4 regions of the Methylobacterium aquaticum genome follow, and region 4 is predicted to be linked to each of the others. Evidence: riboswitches for the same ligand, from Rfam matches in the RefSeq annotation. Region 4 holds a riboswitch; each other region holds the start of a gene.
What was found. Region 4 has a riboswitch for cobalamin ahead of F1D61_RS16605 (TonB-dependent receptor plug domain-containing protein). Riboswitches for the same ligand answer to the same signal wherever they lie in the genome.

Region 1 (5,152 bases), 2.4 Mb from region 4:
GCTCCAGTCCCTGGCGCGCTGGATCGCCCCGGTGCTCGGGCCGCGGCAGATGATGGCCCGCCTCGGCGGCGACGAGTTCGCGATCCTGATGCCCGCCGTCGCGCGGCCCGAGGAGGCCGGGCTTTTGGCCGAGGCGATCCTGCGGGTGATCCGCGAGGGCAACCAGCGGGCGGGCACGGGGCCGATCCTGGCGACCAGCATCGGCATCGCCCTCTGCCCGACCGACGCCGACGACGCCCAGACCCTGCTCAACCACGCCGACGCCGCGCTCTACTGCGCCAAGAACCACGGCAGGGGCGTCCACCGCTATTTCGAGCCGGTCCTCGCCGCCCAGATCCGGGACCGCCGCTCCCTCGAGCACGACCTGCGCCACGCCGTCGAGCGGGGCGAGTTCCGGATCGTCTACCAGCCGCAGATGGCGATCGACACCGGGATCGTGGTCGGCTTCGAGGCGCTCCTGCGCTGGCAGCACCCGGACCGGGGCAACGTCCCGCCCGACCAGTTCATTCCGATCTCCGAGGAGACCGGCAGCATCCTCGGCATCGGCGAATGGGTCCTGCGCGAGACCTGCCGCGAGGCCGCCTCGTGGGACAAGCCCCTGCGCATCGCCGTCAACGTCTCGGCGATCCAGCTCCACGCCCCGGGCTTTGCCGAACTCGTCCACGAGGTGCTGTTCACCACCGGCCTCTCTCCCGCCCGCCTCGAACTCGAGATCACCGAGACGGCGCTCGTGCGCGATCCGGTCCGGGCGCTCGCCGCCCTGCGGCGGGTCAAGGCGATGGGGGTGCGGATCGCCATGGACGATTTCGGCACCGGGTACTCGTCGCTGTCGAACCTGCGCGCCTTTCCGTTCGACAAGATCAAGATCGACCGCTCCTTCATCCGCGCCGTCGACGTGAACCACGAGACCGCCGCGATCATGCGGGCGGTGCTGGGTCTGGGGCGGGGGCTGGGCCTCCCGGTCCTCGCCGAGGGCGTCGAGACCTCGGCCGAGCTCGCCTTCCTGGGATCGGAGAACTGCCACGAGGCCCAGGGCTATCTCCTCGGCCGCCCCGGCCCGATCGAGCAGTTCTCCGAGCATACGAGCGAGGCGCCCGGACAGGGGATCGCGGCGGCGTGAGGGTGTCGGATGGGGAGCCTCCAAGCCTGTTGAACAGGGTTTTCCTGAAGGCTTTTGACAATCGATAATGCCCTGTCCACTCACCTCATCCTGAGGTGTCAGTCTATCGGAGATGGACTGACCTCGAAGGAGGGCTCCAGTGACCGCTGCGACATCGGGAGCCCTCCTTCGAGGCTCCTTTCAGTCGCACCTCAGGATGAGGTCGTGGGTGGGACAGATGCCCTATGGGCTTCATGCCACGATCGTATACCGTGAGGCGGGATAACGAGCCCGATCAGGGGCGTAGCACGGCTTGCGCTGGATCGCCGGCACCCCATGCGCGCCGTGCCGATCGGGCCGATCGAGGACACTTCCACCATGTCGAAACGCCGGCTGATCGCCGCTGCCGCCTTCATCGGCCTCCTCGCCTCGGCTCGGGCAAGCGAACCCCTGCACCTCGTGCTCGCCACCGCGACGCCCGGCGGCGGTTTCCCGGCCTATGGCGCGGCGCTGGCGGCGGCGATCCGGGAGGTGGATCCGGATCTCACCCTGGAGTTGCGCGCCAGCAAGGGCTCGACCGAGAACCTGATCCTCCTGCGCGAGGGGCGGGTCGATCTCGGCCTCGTCCAGGGCGAATACGCCTACGAGGTGCTGGCCGGGCAGGGTACGCTGCCTGCCGTGACGGTGGTCGCGCCGGTCTACGCGGCGCCGGGCCTGTTCGTGGTGGCTGCCGACAGCCCGGTCCGCAGCCTCGACGACCTGCGCGGGCGGCCGGTGGCCCTGGGCACGCGCAGTTCCGGCCTCACCGCCATGGGGCGGACGATCCTGCGCGGGGCCGGCATCGACCCCGATCACGAAATCCGGCCGATCCTCCTCGACCATGCCGGCGACGGCCCGGCAATGGTGCGGGCGGGCCAAGCTGCGGCCCTGTTCGGCGGCGGCACCGGCTGGCCGGGCTTCCGCACCATGGCGGAGGGGCCGGGCGGGGCCCGCTTCCTCGGTCCCTCGGCGACGGCACTGCCTGCGATCCTCGCGGCGAGCCCGTCGCTACGGCGCATCACGGTCGCGCCCGGCACCTTCCCGGGCCAGGACGCGGCGATCGAGACGGTGGGATCCTGGAGCCTCGTCCTCGGCAAGCCCGGCCTCGACCCGGCGGCGGTGTCCCGCCTCGTCGCGGCGATCGACAAGGCGAAGCCGGCGCTTGCCCGGCGCCTGCCCCATGAGCGGCCGAGCGACCCGCGCGACCTGGCGCAGGCGGTCCCGGCGGCCTGGCTCCACCCGGCGACGGCGGCCTTCCTGCGCGGCGAGTAGAAGCCGGGAGGCTCCCGCCGCGGTGTGTTCCTGTGGACACAGGGCAGGCAACATTATTACATTGCGTTTCCGAGTGTTGCTTACGCACGGTCGGCCTGCCATGGATGGTGCCGCCAAGGTTCCCCGGGCGCGAGCTCGGGGCGAAGAGGGAATTCGGTGGGCCATCGAGTGCGTGAGCATTCGCGGCGAGACCGAGGCTGCCCCCGCAACTGTGAGCGGAGAGGTCCCGCCGCCGACAGCCACTGGTGCCCGCGCACCGGGAAGGCGAGGCGGGATCGACGATCCGCGAGCCAGGAGACCTGCCTTGCGCGCGCGCCTGTCGGCGCGGTCACGTCCCGCGGGCGGTGCGGCCCGGGGGAGCGCTCCGGCCGTGCGCCGTGCGATCGTCTTCGCGCGGGCGCGGCCTGCCGCTCGCCCGGACGCAGCCTCGCTGCAACATCGAGTGTGCCTCGTGAGAACCCGTCCGCTTCACCGCCCGCTGCCGATCCTGGCGACCGCCCTGGGGGTGACCCTTGCGGCCGGTGCCGCGCGGGACAGGAAACTATCGCCCTCGACGAGGTCGTGGTGGAGGGGGCGCTCCCGACGCTGTCGCCGGCGGCCGGCACGATCGGGCTGATCGGCCCGACCCCGGGCTTTCGCGCCGACCGGGCGGTGAGCAGCACGAAGACCGACACGCCCCAGCGCGACGTGCCGCAGGTCGTCACGGTCGCCCCGCGCGAGGTCATCACCGATCTCGCGGCGACCCGCGTCGAGCAGGTCGTCGCCTACACGCCGGGCATCGTGCAGCAGAACAATTTCGGCGGCCTCTCGCCCCTCGGCTATGCCGTGCGCGGCGTCGCCACGGCGGAGATCTACAAGAACGGATTTCCCCTGGCCCGCGGATTCCCGCCGCAGCAGGACGCCCAGAACGTCGAGCGGATCGAGGTGCTGAAGGGCCCGGGCGGCGGCCTGTTCGGGCGCAGCGACCCGGGCGGCCTCGTCAACATCATCACCAAGCAGCCGACGGCGGAGCGATTCGTCGAGATGGGCGGGCAATGGGGCTCGTTCGAGCAGGTTCGCGGCACGGTCGATTCCGGCGGCAGCCTCAACCAGGACGGTACGGTCCTCTACCGCTTCAACCTCGCCGCCGGGCGCCAGAACAGCTTTCGCGATTTCGTCGACGGCGACCGGCTCCTCGTCGCCCCGGTGGTGAGCTGGCAGATCACGCCCGACACCAAGGTGACGGTCGAGACCGAGTTCCTCCGCAACCGCGCGGTGTTCGACCGCGGCGTCGTCGCCGTCAACGGGCAGCTCGGCCTCCTGCCGATCTCGCGCTTCCTCGGCGAGCCGGGCCTGCGCATCGACCAGTCCAGCGACACGCTCCAGGTGCGGGTCGACCACCGCTTCGACGCCGACTGGCAGATGCGGCTTTCCACCTACCTCAACTCCAACTCGTTCGTCGGCGAGGCGGTCGAGGTGCGGGGCCTCGGTGCCGACAACCGCACGGCCCTGCGCGACCGCAATTTCCGCAATTATCGCGCGGCCGTCGCCCTCGGCCAGGCCGAGCTGGTCGGGCGCTTCGACACCGCCGGGATCGGCCACACCCTGCTGCTTGGCTTCGAGCGCGAGAGCACCGACGGCACCTACCAGCAGATCCGCTCGAACCTGCGCCAGAATCCCTACTCCCTCGACCTCTACGCCCCGGTCTACGGCCGGCCGCTCCCGCCCTATACCCGGCAGACCAACGGCGTCGAGCAGCTCACCAACACCGCGCTCTACGCCCAGGACCAGATCACCCTGAACCCGCAATGGAAGGCGCTGGTCGGCGTCCGCTTCGATTTCTTCGAGCAATCGTTCCGGGAGCGCACCACCGGGGTGCGGAGCGACCAGACCACCTTCGCGGCCTCGCCCCGGGCCGGCCTCGTCTACCAGCCGCTGCCGGAACTCTCCCTCTACGCCAATGTCGGCCGCAGCTTCCGGCCCAATACCGGACCCGACGCCTTCTCGGCGTCGTTCAGCGGCCCCTTCGCGCCCGAGACCGGCCTCGGCTACGAGGTCGGCACCAAGCTCGACCTCTATGGTGGCGCCCTGGCGCTGACCGGCGCCGCCTTCCGGATCGAGCGCGAGAACGTGCTGACCCCCGATCCGAACAACCCCGGCTTCTCGCTCGCCGCCGGCGCGGTGCGCAGCCAGGGCTTCGAGTTCACCGCCGCCGGCCAGATCAGCCCGGAGATCAAGCTCCTGGCCGGCTACGTCTTCGCCGACGCGGTGGTCACCAAGGACAACGTCCTGCCGGTCGGCGCGCCCCTCATCAACGTGCCGCGCCACTCGGGCAGCCTGCTCGCGGTGCACGAGGCGCAGGACGGGCCGTGGAAGGGTTTCGGGATCGGCGGCGGCGTGCGCGCCGTCGGCGAGCGGGCGGGCGACGCCGCCGGCAGCGGCTTCCGCCTGCCGGGCTACATCGCGGTCGACGCCCTGGCCTATTACCGCTGGGAGAATTTCCGCTTCGGCCTGAACGTCGAGAACGTGTTCGACACGACCTATTACGCGAGTTCGCTGAGCGCGCTGCGGGTCTATCCGGGGACGCCGCGCCGCGTCACCGGCACCCTGTCGGTGCGGTTCTGATGGCGGCTCTTCTCCGTCACGGCGCCGCGGTGCCCAGGAAGGGCGATGCCGGCCGCCATGCGGCGGCGGCCCGCGCCCAGCGGTTCCGGCGCGACCTCGCACCGGTGCTGGTCGCCATCGCCGCCGAGGCCGGCGGGA
Region 2 (5,152 bases), 2.9 Mb from region 4:
TCCACGCTGGCGACCCGGGCCGGCAGGCCGTCGGCCGCGATGGTCAGGTCCTCCGGGCGGATCGCCGCGACCGCAGGCGCGCCGGGGCTCAAAGCGTCCCGCAGGGTGCCGGCGAGCCGGGTGCCGCAGATCTCGATCTCGGCCCGGTCGCCGCTCACGGCGACGGTCCGGCCGCGCAGGCGATTGCGGAATCCCATGAAGTCGGCGACGTCCGGGTGGCTCGGGCGCTCGTAGAGGTCCTCCGGCGTGCCGACCTGGCGGATGCGCCCGTCGCGCATCACCACGACCCGGTCGGCCATCGACAGGGCCTCGTCCTGGTCGTGGGTGACGTAGATCGTGGTCGAGCCGATGGCGTCGTGAATGCGCCGGATCTCGGCCCGCATCTCCAGGCGCAGCTTGGCGTCGAGGTTCGACAGCGGCTCGTCCATCAGCACCACCGGCGGCTCGATCACGATCGCCCGGGCGATGGCGACGCGCTGCTGCTGGCCGCCGGACATCTGGCCCGGCAGCTTGGCGGCCTGCGACTGCAGCCGCACCAGCGCCAGCGCATCGTCGACCCGGCGTGCGGCCGCCTCGCCCTTGATGCCCCGCATGGCGAGGCCGAAGCCGACATTCTTCGCCACATTCATGTGCGGGAAGAGCGCGTAGCTCTGGAACACCATGCCGAAGCCGCGCTCCTCGGGCTTCAGCCGGTCGATCCGGCGCTCGCCGAGATGGATCGACCCGCCGGTGAGCGGCAGCAGCCCGGCGATGCAGTTGAGCGCCGTCGACTTGCCGCAGCCCGACGGCCCGAGCAGCGCGATGAACTCGCCGCCCCGGATCGTGAGGTCGAGCCCGTCCAGCGCGGTCATCGCGCCGAACCGGCGGCTCAGGCCGCTCAATGACAGGTCCTGCGGCGCCTCGTGATGGCGTGCCATCGGTGTCCTCTCCTGCCGTATCGCCTCTTCCGGGCGACCGTTGCGGCGTTAGAGCATTTCCCGACGAAGCGGAGACTGGCTCGTCATAGAAAATGCAGCAAAATAAAAGATATAGAGTAGCGACCAGTTGTAACGCCACTGTACAAGACGGGACGGTTCATGTGCGGCACCGGCCTTATCCCACCCGCGACCTCATCCTGAGGTGCCGGAGCAGAGCGGAGGCCTCGAAGGAGGGCTCCAGTTGGCTCGGAGACTTCTGGAGCCCTCCTTCGAGGTCAGTCGATCTCCGATGGACCGACACCTGAGGATGAGGTTGCGGGTGGGATAGGGCCGGACGCCGTCGTGTATCGGACGCGGCTCACCGCTTCTTGCCGGAACCGACCTGCTCGTCCCAGCGGCGGAAGGCCACCACCATCTTGTCGGCGTCGAGGGGCATCTCGATCGGGTGGTCGGCGATCATCTTGTCGTATTCCGGCCGACCGAATTCCTTGAGCGCCGCGCGGCTCTCCGGCGGCGCCATGTCGAGGGTGACGCCCTTCACGGCCGGGCCGGGATAGAAGTAGCCCTCGTCGTAGGTATAGGCCTGCTGCGCCGGCTGGAGCAGGAAGGCCATCAGGTCGAGGATGACCGCCAGCTTCTCCTCGGGCACGCCCTTCGGCACCGCCATGTAATGGGCGTCCGCCACCCACCTGAAATTCTTGAGCGCCCCGACCTTGGCCTCGGCCGGCACCACGCCGAGCACCCGGGGATTGATGTCCCAGCCGGTGGTCGAGACCACGATGTCGCGGCTGCCCTCGCCGAGCTCCTTCATCGTCTGCGAGGTGCCGCCCGGGTAGTAGTCGACCGTCTCGCCGATCGCCTTCAGGTACTCCCAGGTCTTGTCCCAGCCCTTGTCCGGGTCGGTCGGGTTCGCGTCGCCGAGGATGTAGGGCAGGCCCATGATCCAGGTGCGGCCGGGACCGGAATTGGCCGGCCGGGCATACATGAACTTGCCCTTGTTCTGGCGCGCCCAGGCCAGAAGCTCGTCCGCCGTCGTCGGCACCGTCTTCACCCGCTCGGGCATGTACTCGATCAGCGGGCCCGAGGGATACCAGGCGACGCACAGGCCCTGGCCCTGCGCCAGGCCGTTCAGCCGGAGCGCGGCGGGCTGGTAGATGTCGGCGGGCTTCGGCAGCTGGCCGGCATAGGGCTTGAGATCGACCCACAGCTTCTGCTCGATGCCGGCGGCGATGCCGTCGGTCCCGGTGAGCACGAGGTCGATGTCGACCCGGCCGGCGGCCTGCTGCGCCTTGAGCTTCGAGGGCAGTTCCGGCGCCGGCGCCTTGGTGAAGGCGAAGCGCGAGACGATGCCGGGCTTTGCCCGGCGATAGGCCTCGATCGCCTTCTGGGTCAGCGCCAGGTTGCCCGCCACGTCGACCACCGTGACGACCACGGGCGATTTCGGCAGGGCCAGATCGGCCCGGGCGCGACCGCCGAGGACGAGCCCCGCCCCGGCCACGAGCCCCGCGACCGCCTTGCGGCGTGTGATCGTCATGTTTCCCCCGTCTTGCTGCGCGCGGGCTCTGCCGGCCCTTGATCGGGTACGGATCGCTCCGTACTTTCGTCCATTGGTGCACTAATATTTTAGGGCGTCAAGTCTGCGGGTGGGACAGGCGGCGGGGTGCATGCCACGGTGCGGGCCTGCCAGACGAGACATGCTGGTCCGGATCGCGACGACGCGAACGGCGCTTCTGGCAGACTGCAGAAAAGTGAACGATTTCCGCTTGATCCGTTGAAGAAAGGTAAGACGCGCTCCCCTCTCCCGTGTGGGAGAGGGGCCGGGGGTGAGGGTGGCGACGGTTCAGAAAAGAACTGAGCGATTGAGCCGCCCGCACGATGGCCTGAGCTTTACACGGAAACGCGCCACCCTCACCCCTACCCCTCTCCCACACGGGAGAGGGGATCCCGCGCCCGACTGGTCTCGGAACAGATCAGGCGAAATCCGCATCGCACCCGCGGGCAACCTCCCGAACACCATTGCTCCTCGGTAACCGAACGGCTAAGCTTGCGCCCGACGGTTCCCCTCGGGGATCAAAAGGGAACGCGGTGAGGGCGACGAGCCCGAGGCCGCGGCTGCCCCCGCAACTGTAAGCGGCGAGCCTTCCATCACTCATGTCACTGGGGACCCTCAAAGGTCCCTGGGAAGACGATGGCAGGCGTTGACCCGTAAGCCAGGAGACCTGCCGTCAGCCGTGGTCACACGCGAGCACGTCGGGCGGGGTGTCCTGATGGGTGTCGAGGCGAATGGCGAGGAGCCGTCGCCCCGCTGTCGTTCGCGGTGACGTGCCACAGCCTCGCGCCGTCCCGCCATGCCCGCCGCCCTCTCCGTCCGCCCCGCCGACCGGATGCGCTCGACGCCTCCCGCGGCTCGCCCGGGATTGTTCAAATGTAACTTTATAACGTTACATTTTTGGCGGGAACGGCTACGGACGGGACGACAGCCTGCCCTGGACTCCTTCATGCCCGCGCAACGCGCTCGCCGCTCCACCGCCCTCGCCACCACGATCCTGCTTGCCGCCGCACCGGCCTCCTCCGAGGAGATCGGCCTCGAGCGCATCGATGTCGCGGGTGCCCGCACCCGGGAGGAGGCCGCGCCCGGCCTCAACCTCGCGACGCCGTCGCGCTCCGGGTCCCGCCTCGGCCTCACCCCGTTCGAGACCCCGGGGAGCCTCGACGTCATCTCCGGCGAGACCATCCGGGCCCGGGGCCAGAACACCGTCGAGGAGGCGGTGACCCAGAACGCCGTCGGCATCTCCAGCGTCGCCGGGCCGGGCAACGGCAACCTGTCGTTTGCCAGCCGCGGCTTCGTCGGGCCGGGCTCGGTGCAGCAGCTCTATGACGGCACCCGGCTCTATGTCGGGGTCGGCACCGTCACCTTCCCGTTCGACACCTGGTCGGCGGAGCGGATCGAGGTCCTGCGCGGCCCCGCCTCGGTGCTCTACGGCGAGGGCGCGATCGGCGGCATCATCAACGTGGTGCCGAAGAAGCCGGTCTTTTCCCCGATCGGCGAGGCGCGGGCGGCGATCGGCTCGGACGGCCTGGCGCGGCTCGCCCTCGACACCGGCGGGCCGGTCGGCGAGAACCTGGCCTACCGGTTCAACCTCAGCGGCAACCGGGCCGACGGCTGGGTCAAGCCCGACGGCGACTTCCGCAATCTCGCCCTCTCCGCCGCGGTGACCTGGCGGGCGGCGCCCGATCTGAGCGTCACGCTCTCGCACGACCTCGGCTACAACGAGCCGACCCGCTACTGGGGCTCGCCGCTGATCGGCGGCCGGGTGCCCGACCGGCTGCGCTTCACCAACTACAACATCCAGGATTCGCAGATCGCCTGGTTCGACAACTGGACGCAGCTGCGCGCCGAGTGGAACCCCACCCCGGACATCACGATCCGCAACACCGCCTACCGCCTCTCGACCGAGCGGCATTGGCGCGACGTCGAGCAATACGCCTACCAGCCCGCGACCGGCCTGATCCGGCGCAGCGACTACATCGAGATCCTCCACCACGAGGAGCAGATCGGCAACCGCCTCGACGCGACGGTCCGCGGCAGCCTGTTCGGGTTCAAGACGGCGACGGTCGTGGGCTTCGACGTCAACCACATCGATTTCAGCCGCGACAGCAACGCGCCGTTCGACGGCGAGAGCGTCGTCGATCCGTACAACTTCGCCCAGGGCCGCTTCATCAACGTCGCGGGCACCCGCACCGACATCGTCTCGCGCACCCGCCAGGCCTCGGTCTTCGCCGAGAACCGGCTGGAGCTGACGCCGCAATTCGCCCTGGTGACGGGCGTGCGCTACGACGTGCCCCGGGTGGCGGTGAACCGGCCGCTCGCGGGCGCCGCCTTCGAGAAGACCTTCGACTCGGTGAGCACCCGCGTCGGCGCCGTCTACAACCCGACGCCCGACCTCGCCCTCTATGCCCAGTACGCCACCGCCGCCGATCCCCTGAGCAACCTGATCACCACCAGCGTGGCGCAGGCGCAGTTCCAGCTCGCCACCGGCGAGCAGGTCGAGGCCGGCGCCAAGGGCCTGTTCGACGGCGGGCGCGGCGAGTGGACCTTCGCCGCCTACCACATCCGCAAGGACAACCTGCTGAGCCCGGTCCCCGACCGGCCGACGCAGGTGGCCCCGGTCGGCAGCCAGTCCTCCCGCGGCGTCGAGGTCGCCTTCGCCTACCAGCTGTCGGACGCCTGGCGC
Region 3 (5,152 bases), 1.4 Mb from region 4:
AGCCGAAGGCGAGGCCGAGCACCGCCCAGAAGGCGAAGCCGATGGCGAGCGACCGGGCGGCGAACTGCGCCGCGAAGACCGGCGGCATCGCGGAGATTTCCTCCGGCCCGTGCGGAGCGCCCCAGACATGCGGCGCGACGATGAGGGCGAGGCCGAGGCCGATCGCGACCGGCCCGCGGCGGATCGCCACCAGGTAGAGGCCGATCGCCGTGGCGAGCGCCGTCGCCACCCACCAGAGCTGGCGCGATTCGAGCCCCGCCGCGGCGATGCCGGGCAGTTCCGGCGGCAATCCGATGGCCGGCGCGAGGCTGGCGGCGAGGAAGCCGCCGATGCCGAAGCGCAACGCCTCCGACGGCGTCACCGTGCGGCCGGTCGCGACCAGCACGGCCCCGAGGAGCAGCGCGTACCCGACGCCGCTCACCAGGGTGGCGAGCGCCGTGAAGGCGAGGCGCGGCAGGCCGGGGGCCGGCTGCCATTGCGGCTCGCCACCGTGGTCGTGGCCCGCATGGGCCAGGACGATCAGCGGGTTGGCCAGGGCGTGCCGGGCGGGGGCGACGGTCTCGGCGGTCTCGTACTTCTCCGCCGCAAGGATCAGCGGCGAGGTGAGGGCGAATTGCAGCGCGGAGGCCACGCATGCGGCCAGGAAGCCGGCGACCAGGGCCGCGGCGAGAAGACTTTTCGTCATGGGAGGGATCACCTGCACGACCAAAGGGCCGCGGGCCCGCGCCCGGTCAGGGCGCAGGCCGCACGGCCCGGATGGGTTCGGCCCTGGTCAGTGGCAGGGGAAGTTGGCGGAGTGGCGCCAGTCGTGCGCGGCGTTGTGCAGGGCGACCACCGGCGCGAAGCCGGAGACGAACAGCAGGCCGATGCCGAGGGTGGCCGCCAGGACGACGGCGCTCAGGCGCTCGCCGACGAGGGCGGGAGAAAGGGACCGGGTGATCGCGACCATGACGAGCTCCTGCCGCCCCACCGGCGGCGTCGAGAGAGAAGGGGGGACGGCAGGTCTCCTGGCTCGCGGCCTCGTGCCGGCCCACCGCCTTCCCGGATCGCTCCAGTGGCCGATGGCGGACCGTGTTCGACCGCTCACAGTTGCGGGGGCAGCCGCGGCGCGCCGGACATCCGGTTTCCGCGTTCCCTTTTCACCTCGTCGCCGAGGCACCGTCGTGGCGACCCTAGCGGGTCGGGAACGGGCTTGCAATCGATGCCGGCTGCCGCGACACCTCCGGGCCCAGCTTTTCGCATCAGGCTTTCGACCGAGGAGATGCCCGTGCCGGACCGGATTCGCGCTGCCCCGCGCCTGACCCTGGTGCTGGGCGGCGCCCGCTCCGGCAAGAGCCGCTACGCCGAAGGGCTGATCGAGGCGCAGCCGAGCCCCTGGCGCTACGTCGCGACGGCGCAAGCCTGGGACGACGAGATGGCGGCTCGCATCGCCGAGCACCGCGCCCGCCGCCCGGCGCCCTGGGAGACGGTGGACGCGCCGCGCGACCTGGCCTCGGCGATACGGGAGGCCCCGGCCGGACGGCCGGTGCTGGTCGATTGCCTGACCCTGTGGCTGACCAACGCGATGCTGGACGAGGCGGCCGACCTCGCGGCGGAGGTCGATTCCCTGATCGCCGCGTGCAAGGCGGTGCCCGGGCCGATCGTGCTGGTCTCGAACGAGGTGGGGTTCGGCATCGTGCCGGAGAATGCGCTTGCGCGCCGGTTTCGCGACGAGGCGGGCCGCCTCCACCAACGCCTCGCCACCATCGCCGACCGGGTGGTGCTGGTTGTGGCGGGCCTGCCGATGACCATCAAGGGAGACAGCGAATGACCGACGACGAGGCGGCGCGCCACCGCGCCAAGATGGAGAAGCGCAAGGCGGTGCAGGATGCCGAGGTGGCGGGAAAGACGATCGAGAAGGGCCTGCTCATCGTCCATACCGGCCCCGGCAAGGGCAAGTCGACCGCGGCCTTCGGGCTGATGCTGCGGGCGCTCGGCCGCGGCTGGCGGGTCGGGGTGGTGCAGTACATCAAGGGCGCCTGGGAGACCGGCGAGCGCTTCGCCCTGGAGCGCTTCGGCGATCAGGTCGCCTGGCACACGATGGGGGAGGGCTTCACCTGGGAGACCCAGGACCGCGACCGCGACGTGGCGGCGGCCCGCGCGGCGTGGGCGCAGACCGAGGCGCTGATGGCCGATCCGACCATCCGGCTCCTGATCCTCGACGAATTGAACATCGCGCTGCGCTACGACTACCTGCCGTTGGCGGAGGTCGTCGAGACCTTGAGCCGGCGCCGGCCGGACCTGCACGTCGTAGTGACCGGCCGCAACGCCAAGCCGGAGCTGATCGCCGCCGCCGACCTCGTGACGGAGATGGGCCAGGTCAAGCACCACTTCGCCGCCGGGGTGAAGGCGCAGGAGGGGATCGAGTTCTGATTGACGTGGCCGGCCGGCCCGGCGTAGAGGCTCGGCCATGACCAGCACCCGCCTCGCCGGACTCTATTACGCGCCGCTCCCGTAAGCGGCAGAGTGCTCGTCATCTCTCAACCGCTGCGACGTGTCGGCGGTTGAGGCTCCAGAACATCAGGACCCGCCGACCTCGCCCCATCCGAGGTCTCCCATGCCGTCCTCCCCCGTCCCGCTTCCCGCCCTCGGCCTGATCGGCTTCGGCGCCTTCGGCCGCCTCGTCGCCGCCCATCTGGCGCCGCTGTTCTCGCTGCGCGTCCACGACCCGTTCGCGCCCGATTCCGCCTTCGCGGCGGCCGGCCTCGCGCGGTGCAGCCTCGCCGAGGCCGCCGCCTGCCCGGTGGTGATCCTGGCGACCCCGGTCTCGACCCTCGCCGCGGTCGTGCGCGACGTCGCCCCCCACCTGCAACCGGGCGCCCTCGTCCTCGATGTCGGCTCGGTGAAGGTGCGGCCGGCGCAGATCATGCGGGCCGGCCTGCCGCCGGGCATCGACATCGTCGCCACCCATCCGCTGTTCGGGCCGCAGAGCGCACGGGACGGGTTGCGCGGCCTCAAGATCGCGGTCTGCCCGGTCCGGGGCGACAAGGCGGGCCGGGTCGGCGCCTTCCTGCGCCGCGCGCTCGGGCTCACCGTGATCCTGACGACGCCCGAGGCGCATGACCGCGAGGCCGCCGCCGTGCAGGGGCTGACGCACCTGATCGCCAAGGTGCTGGTGGCGATGGAGCCGCTGCCGACCCGGATGACCACCCGCAGCTTCGACCTGGTGATACAGGCGGTCGGCATGGTCCGGCACGACGCGCCGGAGGTCTACCACGCCATCGAGCGCGAGAACCCCTACGCGGCGGAGGTGCGGCGACGGTTCTTCGACCTGGCGGCGGAGATGGATGGGGCGTTGGAAGACGTTGAAACGGCAAGAGCCCCGGCTTGAGATCGACCCAAGCCGTTGTTCCACCCGCCGGGTCATTCCGGGGCCGCGCAAGCGGAGCCCGGAATCCAGAACCGCTGGTGGTTCAGGACGAAGCGAAGACCGTTCCGTCCTTTCCTGCAACGCCTGAGTTTCTGGATTCCGGGCTCCGCTTGCGCGGCCCCGGAATGACGCGGCGGGTGTCCGAGACGTCGGGAGCGAAGTCGGTCGGACTTAGCTCTCCGCCTCCTCCGCCGCCCGGGCGCGCTCGCGGCGCTTCTCCATGGCGCGGACCGACACGATCGAGGCTTCGTAGAGGAGCAGCATCGGCACCGCCAGCGAGAGCTGGCTGATCACGTCCGGCGGGGTCAGCACCGCGGCGGCGACGAAGACCAGCACGATCGCGTAGCGGCGGCGCTCCTTCAGGAAGGTCGAATCGATCAGCCCGATCTGGCCCAGGAGGGTCAGGATCACCGGCAGCTGGAACGCGATCCCGAAGGCGAAGATCAGCGTCATGATGAGCGAGAGGTACTCGTCCACCTTCGGCAGGAGCTCGATCGTGGCCTCGCCGGGCTGGCCGATCTGCTGCAGGCTGACCGAGAACTTGATCAGCAGCGGCATCGCCAGGAAATAGACGACGAGGGCGCCGAGCAGGAAGAAGACCGGCGTGGCGACGAGATAGGGCAGGAACGCCCGGCGCTCGTTGCGGTACAGACCCGGCGCCACGAAGGCGTAGAGCTGGGTCGCGACGACCGGGAAGGACAGGAAGCCGGCGCCGAACACGCTCAGCTTGATGTTGGTGAAGACCTGCTCGAGGAAGTGGGTCGCGATCAGCCGCGCCTTGTCGGCCCCCACCACCGCCACGTAGGGGTGGACGAGGATGTTGTAGATGTGCTGCGCGAAGAAGAAGCAGACGAAGAACATCACCGCGAAGGCGAGCAGCGACTTGATCAGCCGCGAGCGCAGCTCGATCAGGTGCTCGATCAGGGGTGCGCGCGAGGCCTCGATCTCGGCTTCATCGGCCTCGGTCATCATGCAGTGTGGCCCGTGCTGGCGGTGTCGTGGGAGGTGGCGGATGATGACGCGCTACGGGCGGCATCGGCCTTGAGTTGGGCGGTCGCCGCCGCGAGGGCCGAGATGGACGGCTTCTCGGCCACGGGCTCGGGAAGTGGATAGGCCGGCGGCGCGGCGGGATCGAAGGCCGGAGGCTCCGGCGGCACGGCGGCGGGCGTGTCGGAGGCCAAAGGATCCGAATACGAAGCCTCCGCGCCCGGCAAGCCTTGCGTCGTGGGCTTCGGCACGCCGTCGACGGCGCCCTTGATCTCGTTGCGGATGGTCTGGACCGGGTTGAACCCGGTACTCGTGGCCGAGGAGACGCTGCGGTTGATGTCCGCGACCTCGCGCCGGACGTCGTCGAGTTCGGCCTCGCGCATCGCCTCGCTGAACTGGCTCTGGAACTCGCCGGCCATGCGTTTCACGCGGGCGACGACCTGGCCGACGGTGCGCAGGGTCCTGGGCAGGTCCTTGGGGCCGATGACGACGAGCGCGACGCCGCCGATCAGCATCACCTCGCCCCAACTCATATCGAACATGGCGTGACGGCCCTGCTACTCGCGCGGCGCGATTCCTGGACTCACGCGGCGCGGCTCGTGAGCGGGCGCCTCGCGCGGGCTGTCTAGCACGCCGACGCATCGACGCCAGTCACCGCCGAGCAGGTTCCGCATGAAAGATGAGGACCTTGACGCCGGGATCCGCCGGTCGCGTCGGCGGCGACGAGGAGGGCGACCGGACGGGTCGCGCGCTCCT
Region 4 (5,152 bases):
TCTCGCTGCGGCTGCAAGCCGGGCCACGACCTCGGCGACCTGCGGACCGGGACAGGTCCAGAGGCGGTTGGGGATCGGAACCGTGCGCCCCTGCGCGCGCAGCCGCTCGAGGATCGGGTGGTGCAGCAGGGCGTCGGCGAGGGACGGCGTGCCCGTCTCACTGGCGTCGACGACGACGAGGTCGGCATCAGCCAGGGCAGCCGCCTCGAGCGGCACCGAGCCGGTGCGGTCGCGGCCGATCTGCGCGGCGACGTTGACGAGGCCGGCCGCCCGGATGATCGCGTCGCCGAGGCTGCCGGGCGAGACCGTGAAGGCGTTCGGGCGCAGGACCAGGACGCGCAAAAGCCGGGAGGCCGGCACGACGCGCGCGAGGGTGGCGTCGAGCTCCGCCGCCATCGCTTCCCCGCGCTCCGGATGGCCGACGGCCGCCGCGACCTGGCGGATCTGGGCACGTACGCCGTCGAAATTGGCCGGTACGCCGAGTTCGAGCGGCGGGAAGCCGATCCGCTTGAGGAGCCCGACCGTGGTGCGAGTGGTGAAGGCTCCAGCGATGACGAGGTCGGGCTTCAAGGCCACGATCTCCTCCGCGAGCCCCCTGGTGACCGGCACGCCGGCGGCTTGCGCCGCCACGGTCGAGCCGCGCGGATCGCCGGCGAGGTAGGTCACCGCCGCGACCTGCCCGCGGTCGGCCAGCCTCAGCACGAGCTCGTCCGCGCACAGGTTCAGCGAGACGATCCGCGACGGCCGGCCCGGCGCGGCAGGGTTCTCCCGCGCCGGCACCGGACTGGCGGCCAATGAAGCGACCATGCACGCCGCCAGACCGCCTGCGACCCCGACAAGGATCAAGGCCCGCATCCTCATCCTTCTCAGAACGAGGATACGCGCACGCCGCCGTAGACGGCGAGGCCAGCCCCGAGAAAGCCGGTTGGGTTCTGGTAGCGTTGGTCGAACAGGTTATCGATGCGGGCAAACAGCGTCAGGTTCTCCGAGTAGGCGTAGTTCGCCGAGAGGTTGACCAGGGTGAAGCCCGGGTTCTTGAGCCGGGGCACCGAGAAGTCGCGGTTTCCGTCGACGAACGACCCGATCGCCACCAGGGTGCCGGTGAGCGTGAGCTGTGGCAACGGGTTCCAGATCGCGGTGGCACTGACCTTGTGACGGGGCCGGCGCAGCAATTCCTGGTGGGCGATTTCGTCCTTGGTGACGGTGTTGGTGTAGTCGACCCGGCCGCTCAAGGTGTCGGTCAGCTTGACCGAGACGAAGCTCTCCGCCCCGTAGGCCACTGCGCGGCCGACATTGACGTTGGTCCCGAAGGTCGGGAAGTACGCGGTCTGGATCAGGTTGCGGAAGTCGGTCTCGAAGTAGGTCGCTCCGACGAGCACCCGATCGCCGAGGGGCTGCTCGAAGCCGCCGTCGAAGCCGAAGCTCTCCTCGGGCCGCAAGGCCGGATTCCCGAAGAACCGGAAGCCCGGGTAGTCCTGGTAGAGCTGGCTGAGGGTCGGCGGCTTGAAGCCGGTGCCGACGCTGCCCTTCAGGCGTGTCTCCGTATAGGGCAGGATGTAGCTCGGTGCGATCCGGAACGTGGTCGCCCCGCCGAACTGGTCGTTCTCGTCGTGACGGATGTTGGCGACCAGGAAGGCGCGGTCGGTGATCGCCGATTGAAGCTCGGTGAAGCCGCCGGTGTTGCCGTTCGACTTGTCGATGCCGGTGGCCTGGAAACGCTCGTCCTCGCGCTGGGCACCGAAGAGCAGCAGGTGGCCGGGGGCGAGCTGGACATCGCCACGATAGTCGAAGCGGGTGCGTTCGCCGAGATAGGTCGAGGGCGTCGGTGGCGCGAGCGGGTCGAGTGGGCCGGCGAACAGGCGGTCGAACTTGGAGTAGTTGGCCCCGAAGACGTTGTGGAAGCCGGGCAGCGGCGTCCACTCGGCCTCGCCGCGCATCAGGAGCTGCTGCTGGTCGTTGAGGTTGCGGTAGGGCGTCGGCCGGTAGGGAAAGCCGCCATCGGCTTGGTCGAGATAGGCGCTGTCGGAGAAGCGCAGCACGTAGTTTAGGCGAAAGGTATCGGTGAGCTGCGCGCCGAGCTTGGTCGAAACCGTCTTGATGTCGGTGAAGGCGGTGCGCAGCGGCACGCCGACCGGCAGGAGCTCGAACGGTGTCACTGGCAGCGCGGCCTGGCGCAGGTGCTGCACGGAGAACGAATAATCGAAGATGCCCTCGGAGCCGGAGATGCGGCCGCCCTGGTTGGCGGTGCCGTAGGAGCCGCCCTCGACGAAGGCAGTGGCCCGGGCCGGACCCTCGCCGCGCTTCGTCACGAACGAGATGACGCCGCCGATGGCGTCGGCCCCGTAGAGGCCGCTCTGGGGGCCGCGCAGCACCTCCAGGCGGGAGAGATGCTCGGTTTGAAGCTGGCTGAAGTCGAAGGAGCGGTTCGGCGTCGAGGGGTCGTTGACGTCGATGCCGTCGATCAGGACCTTGACGTGGTTGGAGTTGGTACCGCGGATGAACACCGAGGTTTGGCCGCCCGCGCCGCCGGTTTGGACGACGTTGAGGCCCGGCACTTGCCGGAGAGCGTCCGGCGCGGTGCGAACTTGCTGGGCCTGGAGCAGGTCGGAGGTGAGTACGGTGACGCTCGACCCGGTCTGTGTGACCGGCGTGGGCACGCCGGTGGCCGACACCGAGATCTCGGCGAGCGGGATGACGGCCTCGCCGCCTTGTGACACGTCCGCGAATGGGGCGGCGACTTGCTGGGCGTGGGCTGCAGGCGCGGCAAGCAGGGCCGGACCGGCGCAGGAGAGCGCCAGCACGCTCAGGCGAGCGCGTTGAAGGGAATGGGGCACGGGAGATAAGCCTCGGGCAACGGCAGTGGCACGTCACCGCGAACGAGGCCTCGGGTCACCGCCTCCACGCAGGATTGGCGGACCCTCGACACCCGCCAGGACACCCCGCCCAGCGCGTTTCGCGTGTGACCACGACTGACGGCAGGTCTCCTGGCTCGCGGGTCGCTGCCCTCTCACCGTCTTCCCGGGCGAGGCTGCCCAGTGACATGGTGGCGGAAGGCTCGCCGCTTACAGTTGCGGGGGCAGCCGCGGCATCGGGCTCATCACCCTCACCGCGTTCCCTTTTGATCCCCGAGGGGAACCGTCCCGGCCAGCTAAGCGACGCGGAGGCGCCCGGTCAATTGCCTTGCTGCAACGCTTCGAAATATTCCTGAGGCCAGTACACGGCTGTTCCACGCTGAGAGCGCGACTCAGCAGCCGAGGGAGGAGCACCATCCCGCAACAGCGCACTCACCGAGCGGGTTCGAGCCGGTCGTACCCTTTGGCGCGGTAGATGATGACCGAGGCGATCCACGCCACGACGAAGATGCCGACCACGGCGAAGCCGGCCTCGCCCAGATTGTCGTTGAGCGTGCTCACCGCTTGCCACAGTCCGCCCGTGAGCCCGAGCTTGTCGCCGATCAGGCCGAGGGCCTCCAGGCCGCCGATGAACAGCGCGACCGTCGCCGAGGCCGCCGTGATGGTCAGGTTGTACCAGAGCTTGCGGATCGGGTTCGCGAGCGCCCAGCCGTAGGCGCCGGTCATCAGCACGCTGTCGGTCGTGTCGAGGAGCGTCATGCCCGCAGTGAACAGCGCCGGGAAGATCAGGATCCGGCTGGAGCGACGGGTCAGCAAGGTGCCACTGGCGCTCAAGGCGCGACAGGTATGCAGGGTGCCACCGGCACTACGGGCCCGACTGGAGCGATGGGTGCCGCAGGCTCAGCTGGTGCGACTGGTCAGATTGGAGCCACCGGCACTGCGGGCGCGACAGGTGCAACCGGCGCTCCGGGTGCGACTGGAGCCGCAGGTGCAACGGGTGCCCAGGGTGCGACCGGTTCCGAGGGAGGAACCGGCTCGACCAGCCCGGTCATCTGCTTCGCGTCCGGAACGATGATCCTGACGCCGGAGGGTGAGCGCCCGGTCGAGGCCCTGCGGCCCGGCGATGCCGGCGTCACCGCTTCGGGCGAGACGGTCGCCGTCGCGTGGGTCGGTCACCGCCACCTCGACCTGCGCCGTCATTCGCAGCCCGAGCGGGCCCAGCCGGTCCGGGTCGCCGCGCACGCCTTCGGCCCCGGCCTGCCGCACCGCGACCTCGTCGTCTCGCCCGGCCACGCGCTGTTCGTCGAGGACGTGCTGATCCCGGCCGGCAGCCTGATCAACGGCACCTCGGTGGCGCAGCTCGATTGGGCGGAGGTCGTCTATCACCACGTCGAGCTGCCAGTGCACGACGTCCTGGTCGCCGACGGGATGCCGGCGGAGAGCTACCTCGATTGCGGCTACCGCGGCACCTTCGCGAACCACGACGGCCCGGTCACCCTGCATCCGGACTTCGCTGCCGTGGCCATGAACCTGGAACTGGCCTGTGCGCCGGCCCTGCTGCATGGCCCGGTCGTCGAGCAAGTCCGGGCGCAGCTCACCGCTGAGGAGATCAAGGTGACGATGCAAGCTGCGGCGAAATCGAAGCGTTCGCTCCTCGCGCGCGTCTTGCGGCGGGCGTGAGCCCTGCCGGTCCCCGGCAGGCCTGAGACCGCGACGAACCCGGCCCGTGGCGCTCTGCACAGGAGCGCCGCGGGCCTTTATCGTTGAGCATCTTGCACGGTGGGCGAGCGCATCATCCACGAGCTGCGCGGCCGCGCCTGCCTGCCGCTCGCGATCGTGCCGGCCCGGCGCAAGGGCTGCGCGGTCACCCGCTCGTTCTCATCCCGGATCACCGAACCGACGGTGCTCGAGCAGGCGGTGGCGGCGCACGCCACGCGGCTCGGCGAGAAGCTGCGGCGCAACGGGCTCGCCGTCTCGGCCGTCACGGTCTTCTACCATACGAGCGAGCACGACCGGGGCGACCCGATGCGCGCCGTCTCGACGGTGGTGCATCTGCCCGAGGCGACGAACGACAGCCGCCACCTGATCCAGGCTGCGCTCCATGGTGTGGCGAAGACCTGGAAGGAGCAGGGCCCGGCACCCTGGCGCTACAGCAAGGCCGGGCTCTTTACGAAGGATCTCGTGCCGCTCGACGGGGCCCCTCGCCCGCTGTTCGGGGCCCTCGACCGGGAGAAGTCCGGGGCGCTGATGGCGACGATCGACGCCTGCAATAGCCGGTTCGGGCGGGGAGCCGTGGTGCC

Region 1: linked by a shared signal. The riboswitch ahead of F1D61_RS05660 (TonB-dependent siderophore receptor) and the one ahead of F1D61_RS16605 (TonB-dependent receptor plug domain-containing protein) in region 4 are both predicted to bind cobalamin.
Region 2: linked by a shared signal. The riboswitch ahead of F1D61_RS30545 (TonB-dependent receptor) and the one ahead of F1D61_RS16605 (TonB-dependent receptor plug domain-containing protein) in region 4 are both predicted to bind cobalamin.
Region 3: linked by a shared signal. The riboswitch ahead of F1D61_RS10290 (CbtB domain-containing protein) and the one ahead of F1D61_RS16605 (TonB-dependent receptor plug domain-containing protein) in region 4 are both predicted to bind cobalamin.

Annotation. Positions count from the first base shown of each region.
Region 1 covers NZ_CP043627.1:1,291,804-1,296,955, reverse strand. Annotated here, with positions in the region: gene F1D61_RS05670 (putative bifunctional diguanylate cyclase/phosphodiesterase) at 1-1,120, shown strand, start outside; gene F1D61_RS05665 (TAXI family TRAP transporter solute-binding subunit) at 1,478-2,410, shown strand; cobalamin riboswitch at 2,510-2,731, shown strand; gene F1D61_RS05660 (TonB-dependent siderophore receptor) at 2,975-5,014, shown strand; gene F1D61_RS05655 (hypothetical protein) at 5,014-5,152, shown strand, end outside.
Region 2 covers NZ_CP043627.1:6,608,390-6,613,541, reverse strand. Annotated here, with positions in the region: gene F1D61_RS30555 (ABC transporter ATP-binding protein) at 1-917, opposite strand, end outside; gene F1D61_RS30550 (ABC transporter substrate-binding protein) at 1,276-2,451, opposite strand; cobalamin riboswitch at 2,955-3,158, shown strand; gene F1D61_RS30545 (TonB-dependent receptor) at 3,416-5,152, shown strand, end outside.
Region 3 covers NZ_CP043627.1:2,295,876-2,301,027, forward strand. Annotated here, with positions in the region: gene F1D61_RS10285 (CbtA family protein) at 1-685, opposite strand, end outside; gene F1D61_RS10290 (CbtB domain-containing protein) at 773-949, opposite strand; cobalamin riboswitch at 981-1,178, opposite strand; gene cobU (bifunctional adenosylcobinamide kinase/adenosylcobinamide-phosphate guanylyltransferase) at 1,262-1,810, shown strand; gene cobO (cob(I)yrinic acid a,c-diamide adenosyltransferase) at 1,807-2,412, shown strand; gene F1D61_RS10305 (prephenate dehydrogenase) at 2,597-3,370, shown strand; gene tatC (twin-arginine translocase subunit TatC) at 3,581-4,381, opposite strand; gene tatB (Sec-independent protein translocase protein TatB) at 4,378-4,938, opposite strand.
Region 4 covers NZ_CP043627.1:3,659,869-3,665,020, reverse strand. Annotated here, with positions in the region: gene F1D61_RS16610 (ABC transporter substrate-binding protein) at 1-807, opposite strand, end outside; gene F1D61_RS16605 (TonB-dependent receptor plug domain-containing protein) at 867-2,834, opposite strand; cobalamin riboswitch at 2,958-3,153, opposite strand; partial or broken gene F1D61_RS16600 (HoxN/HupN/NixA family nickel/cobalt transporter) at 3,285-3,686, opposite strand; gene F1D61_RS16590 (Hint domain-containing protein) at 3,699-4,532, shown strand; partial or broken gene F1D61_RS16585 (DUF4113 domain-containing protein) at 4,620-5,152, shown strand, end outside.